2 regions of the Thermorhabdus hydrogeniformans genome follow, and region 1 is predicted to be linked to the other one. Evidence: riboswitches for the same ligand, from Rfam matches in the RefSeq annotation. Region 1 holds a riboswitch; the other holds the start of a gene.
The links. A riboswitch is a leader RNA that binds a small molecule or an ion and turns the genes downstream of it on or off. The one in region 1 is predicted to bind cyclic di-AMP.
Positions count from the first base shown of each region.

Region 1 (5,455 bases):
TCTACGGGGTCGTAGGCGTAAAGGGCGCCGTTCACCATGCGGGTGACAAGCCCGCCGCAGGCCGCAGGATTGCCTTTGAGGTGCGGGGCGTCCAGGATGCCCAATTCAATGGCCCTGGCGATGGTGCCGGGATCGGCCCATGGGTCCTTAACGCCGGGGCTTATGGCCTTAATGGCGTCAAGTATCACAACGGCCTCATCTATGAGCTGGTTCTTCCTTTCCCGGACTTCCCCGTCTATCGTAATATCCACAACTCCCAGGAAGTTGTTCCGGATGACACCGCGCACTATCTTGCAGCTTTCTATGATATCGTCCGCAGTTGCGGCGTGATGGGCCTCACAAAATCCCACCACATGATAGATATGGGGTTTTATGGCCATTGCAAGGTATGCGGACGCCGCCAGCTGTCCCTTGGCCTGGGCGAGATCTCCCGGGAAGCTGGCAAGGCCGGCCCTGGCCTGGCGATACACTCTGAAGTTTTCATCCTGAAGGGACTCTATCAATTCTATTTTTGCCAGCATCTTGGCCAGGTCCATTTTGGGTGAAATGGACGGCGGGACGTTAAACATGTACTGGGCGATGTAGTCTTTTACCCCCATTTTCTTTGCATTGTAAGCCGCGAGAAATGCCGCGGCAACTCCGATGGCGTCATGGGCATCCCTCAGACTCCAGTGATGAGCCTCATTGACCTCCACCGGAACGCCCCGCTCGCCGTGCCATTTCATAACCTGCTGGTTTTCTTCAATGGACTCCCTGACCGGCCGGGGACCGCGCTTATCCAGAACGTTGTACCAGCAGAGGGGCACTGCGCACCAGGCGTTTTTAATGGTATCCCGGAGCAGTTCGGCAAAAAGAATCAAATTATTGGTGCCGCTGTAGCAGCGCAGCAGCGGGAAGTTACCCCTTTGCGCCGCCTCGTACAGCGCCACAAAATCTTCTCTGGTGCGGACGGGCACGCCGCCCGCTCCGTCCAGCCTCCGGTCCATTTTATCCTGCTCAAAAAAGTGTTCCTGAGCGTTCTGATCCGGCGCGATGGAAATGACGTCCAGCACTTTAGACTCCGCTATCTTCTTTATGGATTCAATAGTTTCATCCAGCGACGGCAGGCCGAGATGATGCCTTAAAATGGGATACGGATATTTTGACCTTATGCGCGAAATCAGGTCTCTCGGGTAATATTCAGCTTCGGTGAGCTTCCTGCCCTTTAAAAACCCTATCGTCTCATCCACGTCCTCTGTGCCGCTGAACACCCTGCAAAATATCCCGCTTTCTTGCGCCACCTTTGCGGTGGGCTCTGTGCCGCCGAAGATCCATCCGACATCCTGCAGGCCTTCCGCTTCAATTTTTTCCGCCAGTTCCTTTAAAACCTCCTTGAGAGGCTCCGGCGTCAGTCTGTAGCTTACACCCACATAATCGGGTTTTTCCGCCTTTACCGCCTCTATCAGTTCGTCTATGGCGACGGCGGCTCCCAAAAACTTTGTCTCGTAACCTTCCCTCTCGGCAAGAGAAAGAAAATTCATAATCCCGGCCACATGAACGCAGTTGGCGATTGTAGCCGCAATGATCTTTTTCATGCCACCACCCCCTCCTCTTCGATAATAATTTTGTTCACGCTCCCGGTTTGGGCCAGCTGGTGAATCTCCGCCACCGAAAGGCCTTTAAGACCAAGCTTTTCCACATTCCTCCCCTCCTGCCAGAAATTACGGCCGGTCATTATATTTGCCAGTCGGATTATGGTATCAATAGCAGGGGTTTCTATGCCCAAATGGGAGGCTAACGAAGATATGGGAACCAGGCTGTACGGCACATCTTCGTAAATATAACGGGTATCCAGACCCTTCGGAGCTGTGAGGCCCTTATATGCCGGGTTGTTCTGAATGGCCTCGTAGATGGTTTCGCCCTTTGCCCCATAGGACTCCTCAAGCCACTCCCGGGCTGAAACGGCTTTAACCCCGAGGGCTCTTGCCACTTTCAGCCTTTCCACATCAAGCTTCTCCAGTATCTGGCCGATGGAAGGAGTAATCCCCTCCAGGTAGTATTCAAATGTCTGCCCCCGCTCGATATGGCCGCTGTTTAAAAGCGTCGGCGCCGGATGAAAAATGGCTCCGAAATTGTTCAGGCTTGTTTCCATAACGTCTTTGGCCGGGATAAACTGCGGATAAGCCCCGGAAAGGAGTCTTATAACTTTTTTTGTGTATATGGCCGGTATGGCAGCCAGGGCCACTTCTTTTTTTACGCTGAAAATCCTGGCGCTGGTGGGCCCGGTGGCCCTGCAGGCGTAAATGAAAGTCTGAGCTTCGGCCACAATAATTTTTCTGTCGCATCCGGAATTCCTCAAAGTTTCATATACTTCCAAAGCTCCTCCGGTACGGCCGGGGTTTAAGACGACAATCTGGCCGTCTTTCAAGTAGGGTGCCATCATCTTTGCCAGATGGAAATGCCCCGTGGCCGGTACCGTCACCATTATGATGTCGACGTCCGCGATGGCCTTTTCAATGTCGCCGGTAACAAGATTAAGCGTTCCAGTACCTTCCACGGAACCGGTAAGATTGATCCTGGGGTCTGCCATGAGCGGTTTTATTTTGTCGAGCGATCTGTTGAACAGGTTGACGGTAAAACCCTTCAATGCCAGAAAACCGGCCATAGCGAGACCGCCGTTGCCAGCCCCTATAACCGCGTAGCGTACATCCACAGGACGTTTAATCATATTCAAATCCCTCCCTTTCTTACGTTTTTTATGATAATGATTATCTTCCCCAATTAGGCAAAACAAAAAGCTATGGAGATCCATAGCTTTGAGCATGCCAAATTAACAGCACTCAAATGCCATCAATCTCCCCTTCTCACGCTTACGAGGTTAGCTGACGGGTTCGGGCCGAAGAGTGTAACCCTACCCCTTGATCAAGAATATGTAAAAATACTCCCGGTCGAAGGGGATTCACCCCAGATCATTGGGTCCCCCGCTTCTTTCTTGCGAAAGAATTCAGCGTTCAAGATTGAGAGCATATTATTTGATTGTAAGATAGATTATATCATAAGGCCAGCGCTTTCGTCAATAAGTAAATTTGAAGGAAGATCAGGCCGCAAACCTTCCGACTCCAGTTCCAGCAAAAATCTCTTTATTTCAAGCCCGCCGCCGTATCCCACAAGAGAGCCGTCGCTCCCTATCACCCGGTGGCATGGAACTATAATGGCCACGGGGTTTTTGTTGTTGGCGCCGCCCACAGCCCTGCAGGCACCGGGGGTTCCCACAGCCCTTGCTATATCCCTGTAGCTTGCGGTCCTGCCATACGGTATCTTCAACAGTTCCCGCCAGACCTTTTTCTGAAACTCGGTGCCTTCCAAGTCAAGAGGGATGGAAAATTCCTTCAATTTCCTGTCAAAGTAAAGCTTGAGTTCTTCCGAGGCCTTTTTATTTATGGGGCTTTTTTCGCCATCCCTGTCCTCGTCCCAGAGCTCGCATTCCCCGTAAGTCTTCTTCAGTCCGGTTAAAAAACACTCCTCGGTTTCCCCCGGCAGCGCCAGGCGGCACACTCCCTTTTCGGTGGAGGCCAGCATAAGCCTTCCTATTTTTGTATCGACCCGGCGGTAAAATATTGTGCGCATGAAACTCCCTCCCGGATTTTAATCATTATTCAGTTTTAAATTTCATCGTTCCCCACGGCTTTTTACACTGTAATTATACCATTTATATGTTTTTCCGGGCACCGTAAACTTGATATCATGCGACCGCTCGGTAAGCTTAACCGGAAAGTTTTTTTGCTGCACCCTCACAAACAGCAATTGAACAATCGCCCTTGTTCCGGAATTGACATGTGGTTTAAAATTGACATGTGGTTTAAATAAGATCCACCGAAGTCTCATTTATATGAGTTTGGCTCCGGATATTTTCCAGTATTTCCCTGACCATGGGAGCCAGCTGGTCAAAATCCACCAGAAAGGCGTCATGGCCCTGGCACGACTTTATCTCTCTGTATTCACCGTAGCCGCCGGCGGTGTTTAACCGCCTGATAAAACCTCTCATTTCCGCCGGAAAATACAGCATATCCGTATCTATGCCTATCATAAATACTCTGGCTTTGATGCGCCTTATGGCTTTTTCCAGGGAGCCGTAGGGTTCTGCGATGTCGTGCCGGTTCATCGCCCTCACAAGGCAGAGGTAAGTATTGGCATCAAAACGATTGACAAAAATCTCTCCCTGGTGCTCCAGATAGCTTTCCACCTGGAAAAGTCCCTTTTCCGGATCCATTTTCCTGTCAAACCTTCGCTCGAAAAGTTCGTCGCTTTTGTATGTGAGGGTACCTATCATCCTGGCCAGGGAAAGCCCTCTCACCGGCTGACCGACAGAATAGTAGTCTCCGTTTCTCCAGGCCGGGTCGTTCTCTATGGCCTTTATGCCCGCGTAATTGAAGGCAACGGCAAGCGGAGAGAGTTTATGGGTGGCGGCTATGGGCACTACCGCCTCCACAAAATCGGGAAAGGTCACCGCCCACTCCAGGGCTTGCATACCACCCATGGAACCACCGATGGCCATCCTTAATTTCTTTATCCCCAGGTAATCCAGCAAAATTTTTTGCAATCTTACCATATCCCGTATATTTATGGGAGGAAAACCCATGCCGTAAGGTACATTTGTTCGTGGATTAACGGAGGATGGGCCCGTGGTGCCCCTGCATCCTCCCAGGACATTGGAGCATATGACAAAATATCTGTCCGTATCCAGGGCCCGTCCGGTACCGATCATGGGGTCCCACCAGCCTGGTTTTGGGTCCCGGTTGGTGTAAACTCCCGCCGCATGTGCATCCCCTGTCAAGGCGTGCAAAACCAGGACGGCGTTATCTTTTTGCCGGTTTAATCTGCCGTAAGTCTCATAGGCCACCTGGATGTAATCGAAAGTATACCCGCTCTCGGTAGTGAATTCAATCTCCTCTTTTGTAAAGGAAAACAGACGCTCTTTAACTATCACGGGCTTCCTCCTTCCGGATGAATTAAACAGCCGCAAGGCCCCTTTCCAGATCCTCCAATATGTCCTCAATATCTTCGATACCAACGGATATTCTTATCATGTCTGGAGTGACTCCCGCCGCCAGTTGTTCTTCCGGGCTCAGTTGCTGGTGGGTGGTGCTGGCCGGGTGTATCACCAGAGACTTCGCGTCGCCCACATTTGCAAGATGAGAGAAAAGCCTCACGCTTTCTATAAATCTTTTTCCCGCTTCCAGACCCCCTTTAATTCCAAAGGTGAATATGGCTCCGGGGCCCTCCGGCAGGTATTTTTGGGCCAGCGGGTAATATGGGGACTCGGCAAGCCCCGGGTAATTGACCCACACGACTTTTGGATGATTATTGAGAAACTCCGCCGCCTTTTGGGCGTTTTCCACATGGCGCTGCATTCTCACGTGGAGAGTCTCCAGTCCCTGCAGCAGCAAAAAGGCATTGAAGGGACTCATGCAGGCTC
Region 1 is NZ_JBJYKD010000018.1:10,622-16,076, forward strand. It holds gene ACKX14_RS09865 (cobalamin-dependent protein) at 1-1,574, opposite strand, end outside; gene ACKX14_RS09870 (NAD/NADP octopine/nopaline dehydrogenase family protein) at 1,571-2,707, opposite strand; cyclic di-AMP (ydaO/yuaA leader) riboswitch at 2,832-2,999, opposite strand; gene ACKX14_RS09875 (methylated-DNA--[protein]-cysteine S-methyltransferase) at 3,028-3,606, opposite strand; gene metX (homoserine O-acetyltransferase MetX) at 3,839-4,966, opposite strand; gene ACKX14_RS09885 (homocysteine synthase) at 4,989-5,455, opposite strand, start outside.

Region 2 (5,455 bases), on a different contig from region 1:
AAGGATAACCTTCTCGGCTGCCATAATTTTTATCCTTTGAAGTATACGGGCCTGTCAAGGGCTCATTTCCAGAAATGTTCGGAGGTGTTCAAATCGTATGGAATACCCACCGCGGCATTTGTGACCTCTCCCAGCGCGACATTCGGAGCATGGCCGGACAACGACGGCCTCTGTACAATGGAAGAGCACAGGAATCTTCCCGTAGAAACCCAGGTCAAGGATTTATTCAACACCGGCCTGATAGACACGGTAATCATAGGAGACTGCTATGCCTCGGAAGATGAATTAAAAACTCTTGGGTCCATGGACAGGGATATATTGAGCTTCAATGTGGAGCTGGAGGATGGTATATCCGAGGTTGAGAGAAAGATAATACTGGACGAGATCCATTTTAACAGGGGCGACGTCTCAGAGTACGTGGTGAGGTCTACCCTCAGCAGAGTAAAGTATAAAGGCAATTATTTTAAACTTATAAACCCCAAAAAGGTTATAAAAAAGGGTGATATTTTGATACCAACTTCCCTTTACGAAAGATATGCGGGAGAGCTTCAGGTGGCGCTTAGGGATATGGAAAACAGCGGAAAGACAAATGTCGTGGGCAGGATAGTCCCCGAAGAAGTATTTTTGCTGGACTTTTTGCATCCCTGGCAGAAATTCAGGTTTAATTTGAAGCAGGCAGGGAAAATTTAAACAATTCTGCTCGTGCCCTAAAAAGAGAGATTAGGGGAAATTATGGCATTGTTATATCCTGGAAACTTATTAATGATATATGAAAAAGATATATGAAAAAGGGGTTGAGCAACTGTGATTAAAAAATTGAAGATTGCCGCCATAGGCGGCGGGTCCAGCTATACTCCCGAGCTCATCGAAGGTTTTATTAAAAGAGCCAGGGAACTTCCCGTAAGCGACATTTATCTGGTAGATATAGAACAGGGCAGAGAAAAACTGGAGATAGTTGGGGCTCTCTCGCGGCGCATGGTTGAGAAGGCGGGGCTTGATATCAATATCCATCTGACTCTCGATAGAAGGGAAGCCATTTCAGGCGCCGATTTTGTCATAACTCAGTTCAGGGTCGGGGGCATGGACGCCCGTATCAGGGATGAAAAAATCCCCCTGAAATACGATGTCATAGGCCAGGAGACCACCGGGCCCGGTGGTTTTGCGAAAGCGCTGAGGACCATCCCCGTGATACTGGACATATGCAGGGATATGGAGGAACTGGCCCCCGATGCCTGGCTCATAAATTTCACCAATCCATCGGGCGTCATTACAGAAACGGTATTGAAACACACGGGCGTTAAAATACTGGGTCTGTGCAACGTCCCCGTCAACATGATAAACTACGTGGCAAAGGCCTTTGGAGTGGAAATGGAAAGAGTCTATATCCAATTTGCGGGATTAAACCATCTGGTGTGGGGGATGAAAGTCTATCTGGACGGAGAAGATGTAACGGAAAAATTGCTGCAGCAGCTCACTTATGAAGGGAATTCAACCATGAAGAACATCCCCGATTTGCAATGGGATACAGATCTGATAAAATCCCTGGAGATGCTTCCATGCCCCTATCACCGATACTATTACATGAAAGACAAAATGCTGGACGAAGAAAAGAAAGCAGCCGCACACACGGGCACCCGCGGTGAGGTGGTAAAAAAAGTCGAACAGGAGCTTTTTGAAATCTACAAAAATCCAGAACTGGATGTAAAGCCGCCTCAGCTTGAAAAAAGAGGCGGAGCTCTTTACTCCTACGCGGCCTGCAACCTGATTAGCTCCATAGTAAACAACAAAAAGGACATCCAGGTAGTAAATGTAAAAAACAACGGCGCGATTCTCGATCTGCCCGATAATGCGGTTATTGAGACCAACTCTGTGATAGACAAAAATGGAGCCCATCCGATGAGCATAGGCAGGGTTCCGGCTAAGATAAGAGGGTTGATGCAGGCGGTGAAAGCCTATGAAGAGCTGACCGTCGAGGCGGGTGTCAATGGGGATTACCATGCCGCCCTTCAGGCATTGACCATACATCCTCTGGTGCCCTCTTCCACAGTTGCAAAAAAACTGCTGGATGACATCCTGGCCGAAAACAGGGAGTTTTTACCGCAATTTTTTAATAAATAGACCTTTTTTATTCTTATCCTTTACAAAGCTGCGGAACTTCCGTGGCTTATTTGCCTGTAAAAGATGTCGTCATTTTGTAGATACAATCTTGATACATAAAGCGGCAAAAAGTATAATTGAATTGGGATGGAATAGGATGGCAAAACAAAAAGTTGGAAACGGCGGAGATGATTTTCGCGTGCAGGATAAAAGGATTTTGAGAAAAAAGTTTCTGGCCGCAAGGGCGGCTCTGGCACCCGATGAGGTGGAAGAAAAAAGCCGGAAGATAATGGGGGCTCTTTTTTCCCTTGAGGAGTTGCTGAAAGCACAAGCGGTCATGTTTTATGTGGACGCCAGAAACGAGGTAATGACAAAAGATGCCATTACCTGGGCACTGAATGCGGGTAAAAGGGTCGCGGTGCCCAAAGTGACGGGGGTCAGGAGGCTTGCGGCGGTGGAGATAAAAAGCCTTGAGGAACTTTCGCCGGGATGCTTCGGAATCCTGGAGCCGGTAAGGGATGATGGGATTTCGCACGCCGAAATAGATCTGGTGATTGTTCCCGGAGTGGCCTTTGACAAAAGTGGTTACCGTTTGGGCTACGGAGCGGGTTACTACGACAATTTTCTTCCGCTGCTGAGGCCGGAAGTTAAAAAAGTAGCCGTTGCCTTTGAAATGCAGGTGGTTGACAGAATACCCGCGGAGAGGCACGATGTTCGGATGGACATGATCATAACGGAAAATTGTATTTACCGCTTTTAAAACCCGTTCTTTAAAATGGCCGATAGTGTAAAATTTTCTTGGGTCATATTGCAGGAAAACGGCTGCCTGTGTAGAAATTGGCCGGGCCTTTTTGACACCCTGGAAAATATCTGGTATAATCTATTTACAACCTGATATTGCTGAAACGCTGAATTCTTACGGAGTCTGTCCGTAGGAAGCGGGGGAACCGTTAATTGGGGTGAATCTCCGGGATGATGTTTCCGTCATCAGGAGTAGGGTTGTCTCCCGACCCGAACCCGTCAGCTAACCTCGTAAGCGCTGCGGAGGAGATTAAGTTCAATAGTTTGCCAAAGCTACGGATCTCCCGTAGCTTTTTTGTCTATAAAAACCAATGGGAGGTAATGTTATGGCCGAAATAGCTTGCGTTTTTTCAAAGACCGAAAGGGTAAATACCGGGCCCATTAAAAAGATGCTTGGCAGGCTAAGGCACAGGGGGCGTAGTAAAAGCAGGATTTATACATTAAAAAGCGCCGTGCTTGGAAAGGTCAATCATTTGGTGGAAAATGAAGTTGAATTAAAGGAAAGCGGTCCCGTTGTTGTGGCTGATGGGAAAATTTTTAACGATGATTGCTCAACCTCGCCCGAAGAAATAATTTCCGAATTTTATAAAGGTAATGGGGAGGAATTTGTCCATTCACTGGATGGGGCTTTTGCCTTTGCCCTGGCAGACGGCGAAAAATTTCTGGCCGCAAGAGACCCGCTAGGCCTTAAACCCCTTTATTATACCGAATCCGGCGAGAGTCTGGCTTTTGCTTCGGAAATAAAGGCGCTGGTGGATATGGGGGAGGATATAAAAATATTTCCGCCGGGGTATTATTACAGTTCCGAAAGGGGCTTTGTGAAGTACTTTGAAGCCAATGCGGTGGAACCTTTCGAGGGGATATCGAAGGATGAAGCGGCGAGCGAAATAAGGGAGCGGCTTATAGAGTCCGTAGACAAGAATTATGAAGAAGATAAAAACATCGGCATTTTCCTGAGCGGAGGCATCGATTCCAGCGTTATTGCCGCGGCCGCCAGGGAAGTTGTTGAAAATTTGGATACCTTTTCCGTGGGTGTCACGGGAAGTAACGATATTCTCAATGCCAGGAAGGTGGCGAGTCACATTGGCGCGCGCCATCACGAGTACATATACGACATAGACGAGATGTTGAGAATTTTGCCGGAGGTAATTTATCATCTGGAGTCCTTTGACATGTTTCTTGTAAGAAGCGCCGTGGCCAATTATTTTCTGTCACGAATGGCATGCTACGAAGGTAAAAACATGATTTTTTGCGGGGAGGGCGGGGACGAACTTTTTGGAGGATATCATTACTTGAAAAATCTTGAACCTTCGGAAGTGGAAAAAGAATTGATAAAGTTGACATTTACCGGCCATGCCAACGGTTTTCAGAGGGTGGACCGGATGACGTCGGCCTTTGCCATAGACGGCAGGATGCCTTTTATGAACAGTATAGTTGCCGGCTATGCCTGCCGTTTGCCTGTGGAATGAAAGATTCTCGATGTCGATGACGAAAGAACAATTGAAAAATGGATTCTTCGAAAGGCTTTTGAAAATGATTTACCGGACGAGATTGTATGGAGACGAAAGCAAAAGTTTTTTGAAGGCGCAGGGTCCGCCCATATGCTGCAGCGGTATGCGGAAGAAAATATTTCCGACGAAGAATTTTTTAAGGAAAAATATATAAGTCAGGATTTTCAACTCAGGTCTAAAGAGGAACTTCTCTATTACAGGATATTTAAAGAATTTTTTCCCCATGACTCGATTTTGGATACCATCGGACGAACGGTCACCACAGGCTGATCGAATAATCAAAAAGAGCCTTACCTTTCTCCCGGCCGCGGCGAACATGCCGAGGAAAGGTAAGGCTTTTTCGTGACGGTTTTTTTTATGCGCCAACCGATTTATAATCGGGTGGAGTTAATTCTCTTTCGGTGGCGGCCACTATTACGGAACCGGCCATATCTCCGGTGACGTTGATGCAGGTCCTGGCCATGTCCAGAATCCTGTCGATGCCGGCTATGAGCGCTATGCCTTCCAGCGGCAGGCCCACTGATTGAAGCACCATTGTGAGCATTATAAGCCCCGCTCCGGGAACTCCCGCGGTGCCGATGGACGCCAGGGTGGCGGTGAGAATAATCACCATCTGTTGAGCCAGCGTCAGTTGAATCCCGAATACCTGAGCCACAAACAGGGCACACACCCCCTGGTATAGGGCGGTGCCGTCCATGTTGATGGTGGCGCCCAGGGGCAGGACGAAGCTGGATATGGATTTAGATACCCCCAGGTTTTTTTCCACGGATTCCATGGTAACGGGCAGGGTGCCGGAACTGCTGCTGGTGGTAAAGGCCACCAGCATGGCCGGTGATGCCCCTTTAAAGAATCTCAAAGGGCTCATCCTGGCAAAAGCGTAGACGAGGGACGAATAAACCAGGATGGCATGAAGAGCGCACCCGAGGTATACGGCTATTATGACCTTTAACAGCGGCAATAGCACACTGGGCCCGCTGGCCGCCACTACCGGCACAATGAGGCCGAAGACGCCGACGGGGGCGTATGCCATAATAATTCCCACTATC
Region 2 is NZ_JBJYKD010000037.1:9,071-14,525, forward strand. It holds gene ACKX14_RS13930 (DUF871 domain-containing protein) at 1-690, shown strand, start outside; gene ACKX14_RS13935 (6-phospho-beta-glucosidase) at 805-2,118, shown strand; gene ACKX14_RS13940 (5-formyltetrahydrofolate cyclo-ligase) at 2,255-2,857, shown strand; cyclic di-AMP (ydaO/yuaA leader) riboswitch at 2,994-3,151, shown strand; gene ACKX14_RS13945 (asparagine synthase-related protein) at 3,225-4,367, shown strand; gene ACKX14_RS13950 (asparagine synthase-related protein) at 4,398-4,679, shown strand; gene ACKX14_RS13955 (dicarboxylate/amino acid:cation symporter) at 4,765-5,455, opposite strand, start outside.
Region 2: linked by a shared signal. The riboswitch ahead of ACKX14_RS13945 (asparagine synthase-related protein) and the one ahead of ACKX14_RS09870 (NAD/NADP octopine/nopaline dehydrogenase family protein) in region 1 are both predicted to bind cyclic di-AMP.